One region of the Allobosea sp. NPDC055594 genome, then DNA from elsewhere that is predicted to be linked to it. Evidence: predicted binding sites of a transcription regulator. Region 1 holds the regulator's gene; the other holds the start of a gene.
What was found. Region 1 encodes LexA, which represses DNA repair genes until DNA is damaged. Its sites were predicted from a motif close to TGTTCNNNNTGTGTTCNG; they were not measured.

Region 1 (4,195 bases):
GCGGCGAACATCGCCGATTTTCCCGGCTGCGAAGCGCAGGAATACCGGCTCGGCCAGCTCGGCCGCCTGCTCGGTGCGCTCAAGCGCCGCAACGTCACTGATATCGTGATGATCGGGGCGTTGCCGCGACCGAGTTTCGGTGCGCTGGCGCCAGAGCTCTCGACCCTGAAATACCTGCCGCATTTCGCGCGCGCCTTCCAGGGCGGCGATGACCATCTGCTTCGGGGGGTCGTGAGCTTCTTCGAGGGGCAGGGGTTCCGGGTCGGGAGCCCGGCGGAGATGGCCCCGGAGATCGTCGCGCCGCTCGGCGCTCTCGGGCGGATTGTCCCGACTCCAATTGCCCGCAGTGCCTTGCTACGCGGCTTCGACCTGCTGGCGGCATTGTCGCCCTTTGATATCGGCCAGGGCGCGGTCCTCGCCGATCATCGCGTGATCGCGGTCGAGGCGGCCGAGGGAACCGATGCCATGCTCGAGCGTGTCGCCGGACTGGTGAGGGCAGGGCGCCTCAAGCTGGCAAAGGGCGATGGTGTCCTCGTCAAGGCGCCGAAGCTCGGCCAGGACCTGCGCGTCGACATGCCCGCGATCGGGCCCGAGACCGTCGCGCGGCTCGCAGAAATCGGCCTGGCCGGAATTGCGGTGAAGGCCGGAGGTGTGCTCGTCGGCGATCGTGCCCGTCTGGCCGCGAGCGCCGATGCCGTGGGCATCTTCATCGAGGGCGTGCCTTGAGCACGCCGCCCTTCCGGCTTTTCGTCGTCGCTGGCGAGGCCTCTGGCGACGCGCTCGGTGCGCGTTTCGTGCAGCAGCTTCGCCACCGGCTTGCAGGGCGCCCGCTCGATCTGCGCGGCGTCGGAGGCGAGGTTCTGGCGGCGGAAGGCTTGGCGAGCATCTTCCCCCAGGAGGACATCGCGGTGATGGGCTTCGGCCCGGTCGTCGCCCGCCTGCCATTGCTGCTGCGTCGCATCTCTGACGCGGCGCAGGCTGCTGCCGCCTTCGCGCCCGATCTGATGCTGACGATCGACGCGCCTGACTTCAGCCTGCGCGTCGACAAGAAGCTGCGCCGGCTCAATCCTGCTGTGCCGATCGCGCACTGGGTCTGCCCGAGCGTCTGGGCCTGGCGCCAGGGCCGGGCGCGGCGCATGCGCCCGCATGTCGACAGGATCCTGGCGCTGCTGCCCTTCGAGCCGGAGGCGCTTGCGCGTCTCGGCGGACCCGACACGGTCTATGTCGGGCATCCGCTGATCGAGCGGCTAACGGAGCTGCGTCCCGGGCCGGATGAAGCCAGGGTTCGGGCCGACGCGCAGGAGCCGCTTATCCTCGTGCTGCCGGGTAGCCGTGGCTCCGAGATCCGCCACCTCATGCCCGCCTTCGGCGAGACGATTGCGCGTATCGCCCAGGCTCTGCCGCGGGCACGCTTCGTCTTGCCGGCCGTGCCGCGTCTGGTCGAAGCCATTACCGGGATCGTCGCAAGCTGGCCCGTGAAACCCGAGATCGTGACGGGGGAGGCGGCCAAGCTCGCGGCCTTCCGTCAGGCGCGCGCGGCACTCGCCGCCTCCGGAACGGTGACGCTCGAGCTCGCCCTGGCGCAGGTGCCGACCGTCGCCGCCTATCGTGGTGCCGGCTGGGAGGCGGCGCTGGCCCGCCGCCTGATCAAGCTGCCGACGGTCATCCTGCCGAACCTCATTCTCGGCGAGAACGTCGTTCCCGAGTTCATCCAGGACGATGTGACGCCGGACGCGCTGGCCCTGGCTCTCGCCGCGGTGATCGGCGACGGTGCGGCGCGCGACCGCCAGCTTGACGGTTTCGCCACGCTCGAGCACAGGATGCGCAGCGCCGGCCCGAGTCCGGCCGCCAATGCCGTCGATGCGGCGCTGGCGCTGCTGCGGCAGCAGCCGGCATCGTAGCGCGGGATCGCCGAATTCGCCGCGGATCGGCAGTCCGCGGCGGTCAAGCCCACTACCGCGACGGCCATCATCGTGCCCGGAATCGCCGGCCTGAGCTCTATCGCCGCTCCGTCTCTTCTTGCTGCCCTGTTCTCCGCAAAGCTTCGCGTGCAAGGAGAAGGACAGCTTTCGCGCCTTGCAAGACCGTGCTGAACCTCTCTTGCGGAACACATGGCGAACAGGTATGTTGTTCGTGCTTTGTTTCGATTCCGATGCGAAAGGCCGGGCGGCGAGATCATGCTGACACGCAAACAGTTCGAACTGCTTCGCTTCATCCATGAACGCCTGCGCGAATCCGGCGTCCCGCCCTCCTTCGACGAGATGAAGGATGCGCTCGACCTGCGCTCCAAATCCGGCATTCACCGGTTGATCATGGCGCTGGAGGAGCGCGGCTTCATTCGCCGGCTACCGAACCGCGCCCGGGCGCTCGAAGTCATCAAGATGCCGGACGGAATCGGCGGTGCGCCGGGGCAGCGCGCCCGTTTCAGCCCGTCCATCGTGCAGGGCGGGCTCGGCCAGACTCCGCCTGCCCCAGCCGCCAACCTCGCCAAGCCGCGCCCTGCCACCGCCGAGGAGAACGGACGCACGACCGTTTCAATCCCGGTGATGGGCCGAATCGCCGCTGGCACGCCGATCTCGGCGATCCAGGATCGCAGCTACAGCGTCTCCATGCCGGCCGACATGCTCGGCGGCGGCGAGCACTACGCGCTGGAGGTCCGCGGCGATTCGATGATCGAGGCCGGCATTCTCGACGGTGACACCGTCGTCATTCGCAAGCAGGACACCGCCAACACCGGCGACATCATCGTCGCCCTGATCGATGACGAGGAGGCGACGCTGAAGCGCCTGCGCAAGCGCGGCTCCTCGATTGCCCTGGAGGCCGCCAACCCGGCCTACGAGACCCGCGTGCTCGGCCCGGATCGCGTCAAGATCCAGGGTCGGCTCGTCAATCTGATGCGGCGCTACTGAAGCAAGCTGGTGTCCTCTGCCTGCTCCGCCGTTGCAGCGGCTGGCAGCGAGGTGGCAGGGGCGCGTCCCGGCTCCGGTGACGAAGGCGCGACGACGGGAGCAGGCCGGGCCCGGGTCCAGGGCCGCAGGCGCGTCGCGTCCTCGGCGGTGTAGGCGCGCCAGTTGCCGCCAGGCGAGGAGCCCAGCGCCGTCGCTCCGTCACGCGTGAGCGCAGCCCGATCGATCAGTCGGGCGGTGCAGCTGCCATTGGCATGGAGCGGCGTCACGACGAGATCGGCGCGCAGGCAATCCTCGACGATGGCGATGCGGTCGCGAGTGTAGGCGACTTTGCGGCCGTCCCTGAGGCGGATCACGCAGCCGCGCGCATCGCAGGCGGCGCCTTCTCGCAAGGCCGGATCGTCCGGGGAGCGGGAATCCCCGTCGGCATGGAGCCATTGCGCCAGGACGAAACGGCTCGGCTTGCCTGCGAGGACGAGCCGCCCTTCGGGGCCGCGTACCAGAATGCCGGAACCGTCGCGCTCGATCAGGATGTCCGGCCGCGTCGGGTCCGAGGCGAGCGCCAGACCGGCGCAGAGCGGCAATGCCGCCAGGTAGCGCAAGGCCGTCGTCCACAAGGTCAGCCAGAGCAGCGCCAGGGCGAACAGGGCGAGCGCCAGGGCGTCGAAGGCCGGCAGCACCACTGTCGAGCGCTCGATCCCGGCAACCCAGTGGGCGAGCCGCAGGACGAGGCCGGAGGCCCAGCCCATCAGGGCCCAGGCGGGCCAGTCGAGCCCGAAGGGATAGGCCAGCACGCCGAAGACCGCGGCCGGCATGACGATCAACGAGACGAAAGGCAAAGCGAGCGCGTTGCCGAGCAGGCCGAACGGGTTGAAGGTCTGGAAATGATAAACTCCGAAGGGTGCCGTCGCCGCCGTCGCCAGCAAGGTGGTGACGACGATGCCGACCGCGGAGAGCCAGAGCGGCCGCAAGGGCCAGGACCAGCTCGCAGCGGCCGGGTCGGGTGAGCGCTCCTGCCAGCGCTCGGCGAAGGCGATCAGCGCGGCGACCGCGCCGAAGGACATCTGGAAGCTCGGCCCGAGCAGCGCTTCGGGCTCTCGCAGCAGCACGATGATCGCGGCGAGAGCGAGATTGCGCATGCTGAGGGCCGGCCGGTCGACCAGGATGGCGCCGAGCATCACCAGGGTCATGATCAAGGAGCGGACCGTCGCGACCTCGGCGCCCGAGAAAACGCAATAGGCGGTGGCGCCGAACATGGCGGCGAGCGCAGCAAGCTTCTTGATCGGCCA
Region 2 (4,195 bases), 400 kb from region 1:
GGAACGGCAACGCCTATGTCGGGCGCAAATCCGAATGGCCGACCTGGACGCCGCCCAGGGAGATGATCAAGCGCCAGCCCGAGGTGGCGAAATATGCCCGCGGCATGCCGGGCGGTCTCGAAAACCCGCTCGGCGCGCGCACGCTCCATCTCTACCAGAACGGCGCCTACACGCTCTACACGATCTATGCGTCCCTCGACGCCGAATCGATCGGCAACGGCATCACCAGCGGCTGCGTCGGCCTGCTGACGCAGGACATGATGCACCTCTACGCTCAGACCCCGGTCAAGACGAAGGTGGTCGTGCTCCCGGCATAGGCGAGAGCTGACGAAACAGCTGCGACGATGTGAGGTAATGCGCCGCCGCTTCCCGGAAGCGGCGGCGTTGTCGTTCTGGCCGCGCTCGACGGGTGGAGCGCAACGAGAAGCGGTCCCGGCCAGCCTGTTCCGCAGGGCTACCTCCGAAGAGCCATGGCCTTGGGCGAGTCTCGCCGCCAACATGGCAACCTCAAGCTGCGTATGTGCCGGGCGCCTGCCGCGCCGAGGTTGGGGCTTTCGCCGGAATGAGCATGGACGGCAAGTTCAGATATTTCCTGTGCCGCCACGCGCATGATCCCGTCGAGATCAATCTGTCGGATTATGTCGACCCGTTCGCCGATGTCTTCCTGACCTACTGGGTCGGCGTCCTGAAGGTGCTCGAGCCCCTCCTCGAGGCCGATGGCCTGATCTTCTACATCGTCTGGGGCACGGAGACGGTACGGGAGCTGCCGAGCTATGGGAGGAACGTCGTAGTCCTGCTCCTGATGGAGGAGTTCTGCGAGATCCCGCCCTATTTCGACAAGGTGCGCTACGTCTTCAAGACGCATGGCTTCTTCCCCTATGTGAACACGCTTCAGATCGGCGCCGGCCTGGCGCTGTTGGCGAAGACGGTCCGGGACGCGGTGCGCTGGGCCTGGAGCAGCGGGCTGCTGGCGCTCCGGCACAAGGATGCGATCGCCCGAGAGGAGGGCGGCATGACCGTTCCCCTCGGCTACGCCAGACAGACGGACCTGCCCGGCAAGCCCTTCGCCGAGCGCCGCTACGCCGTCTCCTTCATCGGCAGCGTCAAGCAGCGCGCCTATCATCCGCTCTCGATCCGGGCGCTGCTGGGAACGCCGAAGGACATTGCGCGCTCGCGCATGCTCGAGGAGTTGCAGCGGCTCGCCGCGGCAATGCCGGGCGAGGTGTTCTGGGCCGACACCGGCTCCTACATGAATGGGATCCTCTCCGACGGGGTCCGCTATTCCGAGCTGATGGCCGATTCCAAGATCTGCCTCGCGCCCCGCGGTTCCTCGACGGAGACTTTCCGGCTGTTCGAGGGCATGCGCCAGGGCTGCGTCGTGATCTGCGACCGGGTGCCCCGGCACTGGTTCTTCGCGGACTGCCCCTTCATCCAGCTCGACGACTGGTCCGAGCTCGGCCCTTGCGTGAACGGCCTGCTCGCCGACCCGGAGCGCCTCGCCGAACTGCACAGGAGCGCGCTCGACTGGTGGCGGCGGCGCTGCTCACCCGAGGCGCTCGCTGGCGTCATGGCGGAGCGGCTTTCACGATTGGCGCGGGCCGAGGGCGGAGCGAAGCTCGCCGCTGCAGGGCCGGAGCCGCGGGTCCGGACGGCGGAAGGTGCCGAGAGTTGGCGAGTGGCCCCGGCCGTGCGATCGTCGCGCGCTGGGGGGTGAACAGGCGAGGGCGCTATGGATACGGACCCGGTGGCCAAGGACCGCGTCACGCAGATGCTCAGGAAGCATCTGGAGCTCGCGCAGGAACAGCTCGACATGGCCGAGCGCGGCGTCCTTCTGTCGATCGATGGTGCGCCGGAGGGCGTCAACCTGACCAGGGAAGCCCTGGCGATCCGCGTCGAGCAGCTGCAGGGCGCGCTGGATCGGCAGCGAGGACGCGGTTGAAGTCTTCGGCGGCGGCTCGGAAGCTCTATTTGCCCGGGCTTCGATTTGCTCTCAGGTCCAGCGAACGGCCGATCTCGGCGGCAATGGTGCTGTAGTCGAGCGGGCCGGCATCGTCGCGCAGCGCCTGGCGCAGGAAGCGTATCGGAAAGCGGATTGCCTCCTGATTGGCATCGGAGAGCTCCGTCGCCCGGGCGGAGGCGCCCTGGTCGGCACGATCGAGCGCCGCCTCGATCTGGCTGCTGTCCAGCTGGCCTTTTCGCTTCAACTCTCCGAAGAGGGCAGCGGCCGCGAGCAAAAGACCTTCGAGTTGGAGATTTGCAGTGTTCATCCTGAACTCCGAATGATCGCCGGACCGAGGATTGCCGATGAACTCTAAATCTCCGGGCTGAAGCGCGCCAGATCGTCGCGCGTCCGTTCGGCCGCCCGACGATATTATCGCATCGGCCCCTGTTGCGCCCAAGCCGATGCGGGCGCCGATGCCGCGGCGGATTTCAGGCCTGGGGAACGGACGGACCGGTTGCGAATCTCCGGGGACAACTCGGGATTTTATGCTTGAACAAAACGGGAACATCATTGATAAAGCGATGATGGATCGCTAGGGTCCGCTTCCGGTCGATCGGCCGGTTCGTGATGAAGTGCGCAGGAAAACGGAGCCTGTCATGGCTGGTAGCGTCAACAAGGTCATTCTGGTCGGCAATCTCGGGCGCGACCCCGAGGTGCGGCGCCTCGGAAGTGGCGAGCCGGTCGTCAATCTGCGCATCGCCACCTCGGAAACCTGGCGCGACAAGCAGTCGGGTGAGCGCAAGGAGCGCACCGAGTGGCATTCGGTGGTGATCTTCAACGAGAACCTCGCCAAGGTCGCCGAGCAATATCTGAAGAAGGGCTCGAAGGTTTACATCGAGGGCCAGCTGCAGACCCGTAAATGGCAGGACCAGCAGGGCGTCGAGAAGTACACGACCGAGATCGTGCTGCAGCGCTTCCGCGGCGAACTCACCATTCTCGACAGCCGCGGCCAGGGCGGCTCGGATGAATATGGCGAGGGCGGCGGCGGTTCCTTCGAGGATCGCTCCTCCGGCGGCGGCTCCTTCGGCCGCCAGAGCCCGATGGGCGGCAGCGGCGGCGGCTCGCGCCAGCCGGCGATGTCCGGCGGCGGTTCGGGCGGCGGCTCCTCGCGCTCGTCGAGCCATCTCGACGACGACATCCCGTTCTAGTTTCTCGCTGTTTGGGGGCGACGTTGTCGCTCTGTGGTTAAGGGAGGCGTCTCGCAGGAGGCGCCTCTTTTCGTATGCTGCGAGATGAGGCGCGAGCAGGGGCGAGAAGCGAGGCATGCTGAGACTGGACCATCTCACCGTGATCGCGCCGACGCTCGCGGAGGGCGTCGCGCATGTCCGCGCCTGTCTCGATCTCGATGTCCCCTTCGGCTAGCACCATCGCTACATGGGCACGCATAATCACCTGCTTCAGCTTGGCGACGGCGTTTATCTGGAGATCGTGGCGCTGGATCCCGAGAGTGAGGCGCCCAACCAGGCGCGCTGGTTCGGCCTCGACGATCAAAGGCAGGTGAGGGCCGACTGGGAGGAGGGGCGACGCCTGCGCGGCTGGGTGGCACGGACCGATGCGATCGATACCGTGCTCGCAGGCCGCGGCGGCGTCTTCGGCCGCAAGGTCGCGCTTCCGGCGAACGGCCCGGCCTTCGATTTCGCCATTCCCGACGACGGTGCGCTGCCGCTCGACGGGGCGGTGCCTTCCGTGATCGACAGGCGCGGCAAGCCGCGCTCGATGGCGGCGATCGCCGATCTCGGGGCACGCCTGCGCGGCTTCTGCCTCGCGCATCCGGAGCCGGGTCCGATCGCCGCGCTCTATCGCGAACTGGCGGTCGAAGGCGCTCCCGCGCTGATCCTGGGGCCAAGGCTGCGCTATCATGCGCAGATCGAGACGCAGGCCGGGCTGCGGCAGCTGAGCTGAGTGCGCCTGCCCGCGGACCGCGGGGCCGCTGCCCGCCAGCGGCGATGGACAAAGCCGGCGAAATGGCCAATCTCCTCGGTATCGCCACGCTGTCCTGCGAAACCAAGCCATCATGACCATTCACGATCCCGCCGTTCCCGCGCTCTCCGTATGGGTCGCGCTGGAGAGCCCCACCCATCACGTGCCCGGCGTCAACGGCATGATGGACCTCGTCGCCAGGGAGGTCGAAGGCCTGCCGATCGCCGTCGAGCGCATTCCCGGCCGTGACGGGCTCGGCGACAGCCTGGTGCT

Region 2: the regulator LexA is predicted to act here: its motif matches at 2,492-2,509, upstream of ssb (single-stranded DNA-binding protein).

Annotation. Positions count from the first base shown of each region.
Region 1 is NZ_JBSHIO010000001.1:541,520-545,714, reverse strand. Features, by position in the region: gene ACWGRX_RS02540 (LpxI family protein) at 1-726, shown strand, start outside; gene lpxB (lipid-A-disaccharide synthase) at 723-1,901, shown strand; gene lexA (transcriptional repressor LexA) at 2,178-2,909, shown strand; gene ACWGRX_RS02525 (ComEC/Rec2 family competence protein) at 2,903-4,195, opposite strand, start outside.
Region 2 is NZ_JBSHIO010000001.1:141,177-145,371, forward strand. Features, by position in the region: gene ACWGRX_RS00720 (L,D-transpeptidase) at 1-317, shown strand, start outside; gene ACWGRX_RS00725 (glycosyltransferase family 47 protein) at 569-1,714, shown strand; gene ACWGRX_RS00730 (hypothetical protein) at 1,745-1,939, shown strand; gene ACWGRX_RS00735 (hypothetical protein) at 1,965-2,267, opposite strand; gene ssb (single-stranded DNA-binding protein) at 2,599-3,150, shown strand; gene ACWGRX_RS00745 (VOC family protein) at 3,377-3,904, shown strand; gene ACWGRX_RS00750 (M20 family metallopeptidase) at 4,017-4,195, shown strand, end outside.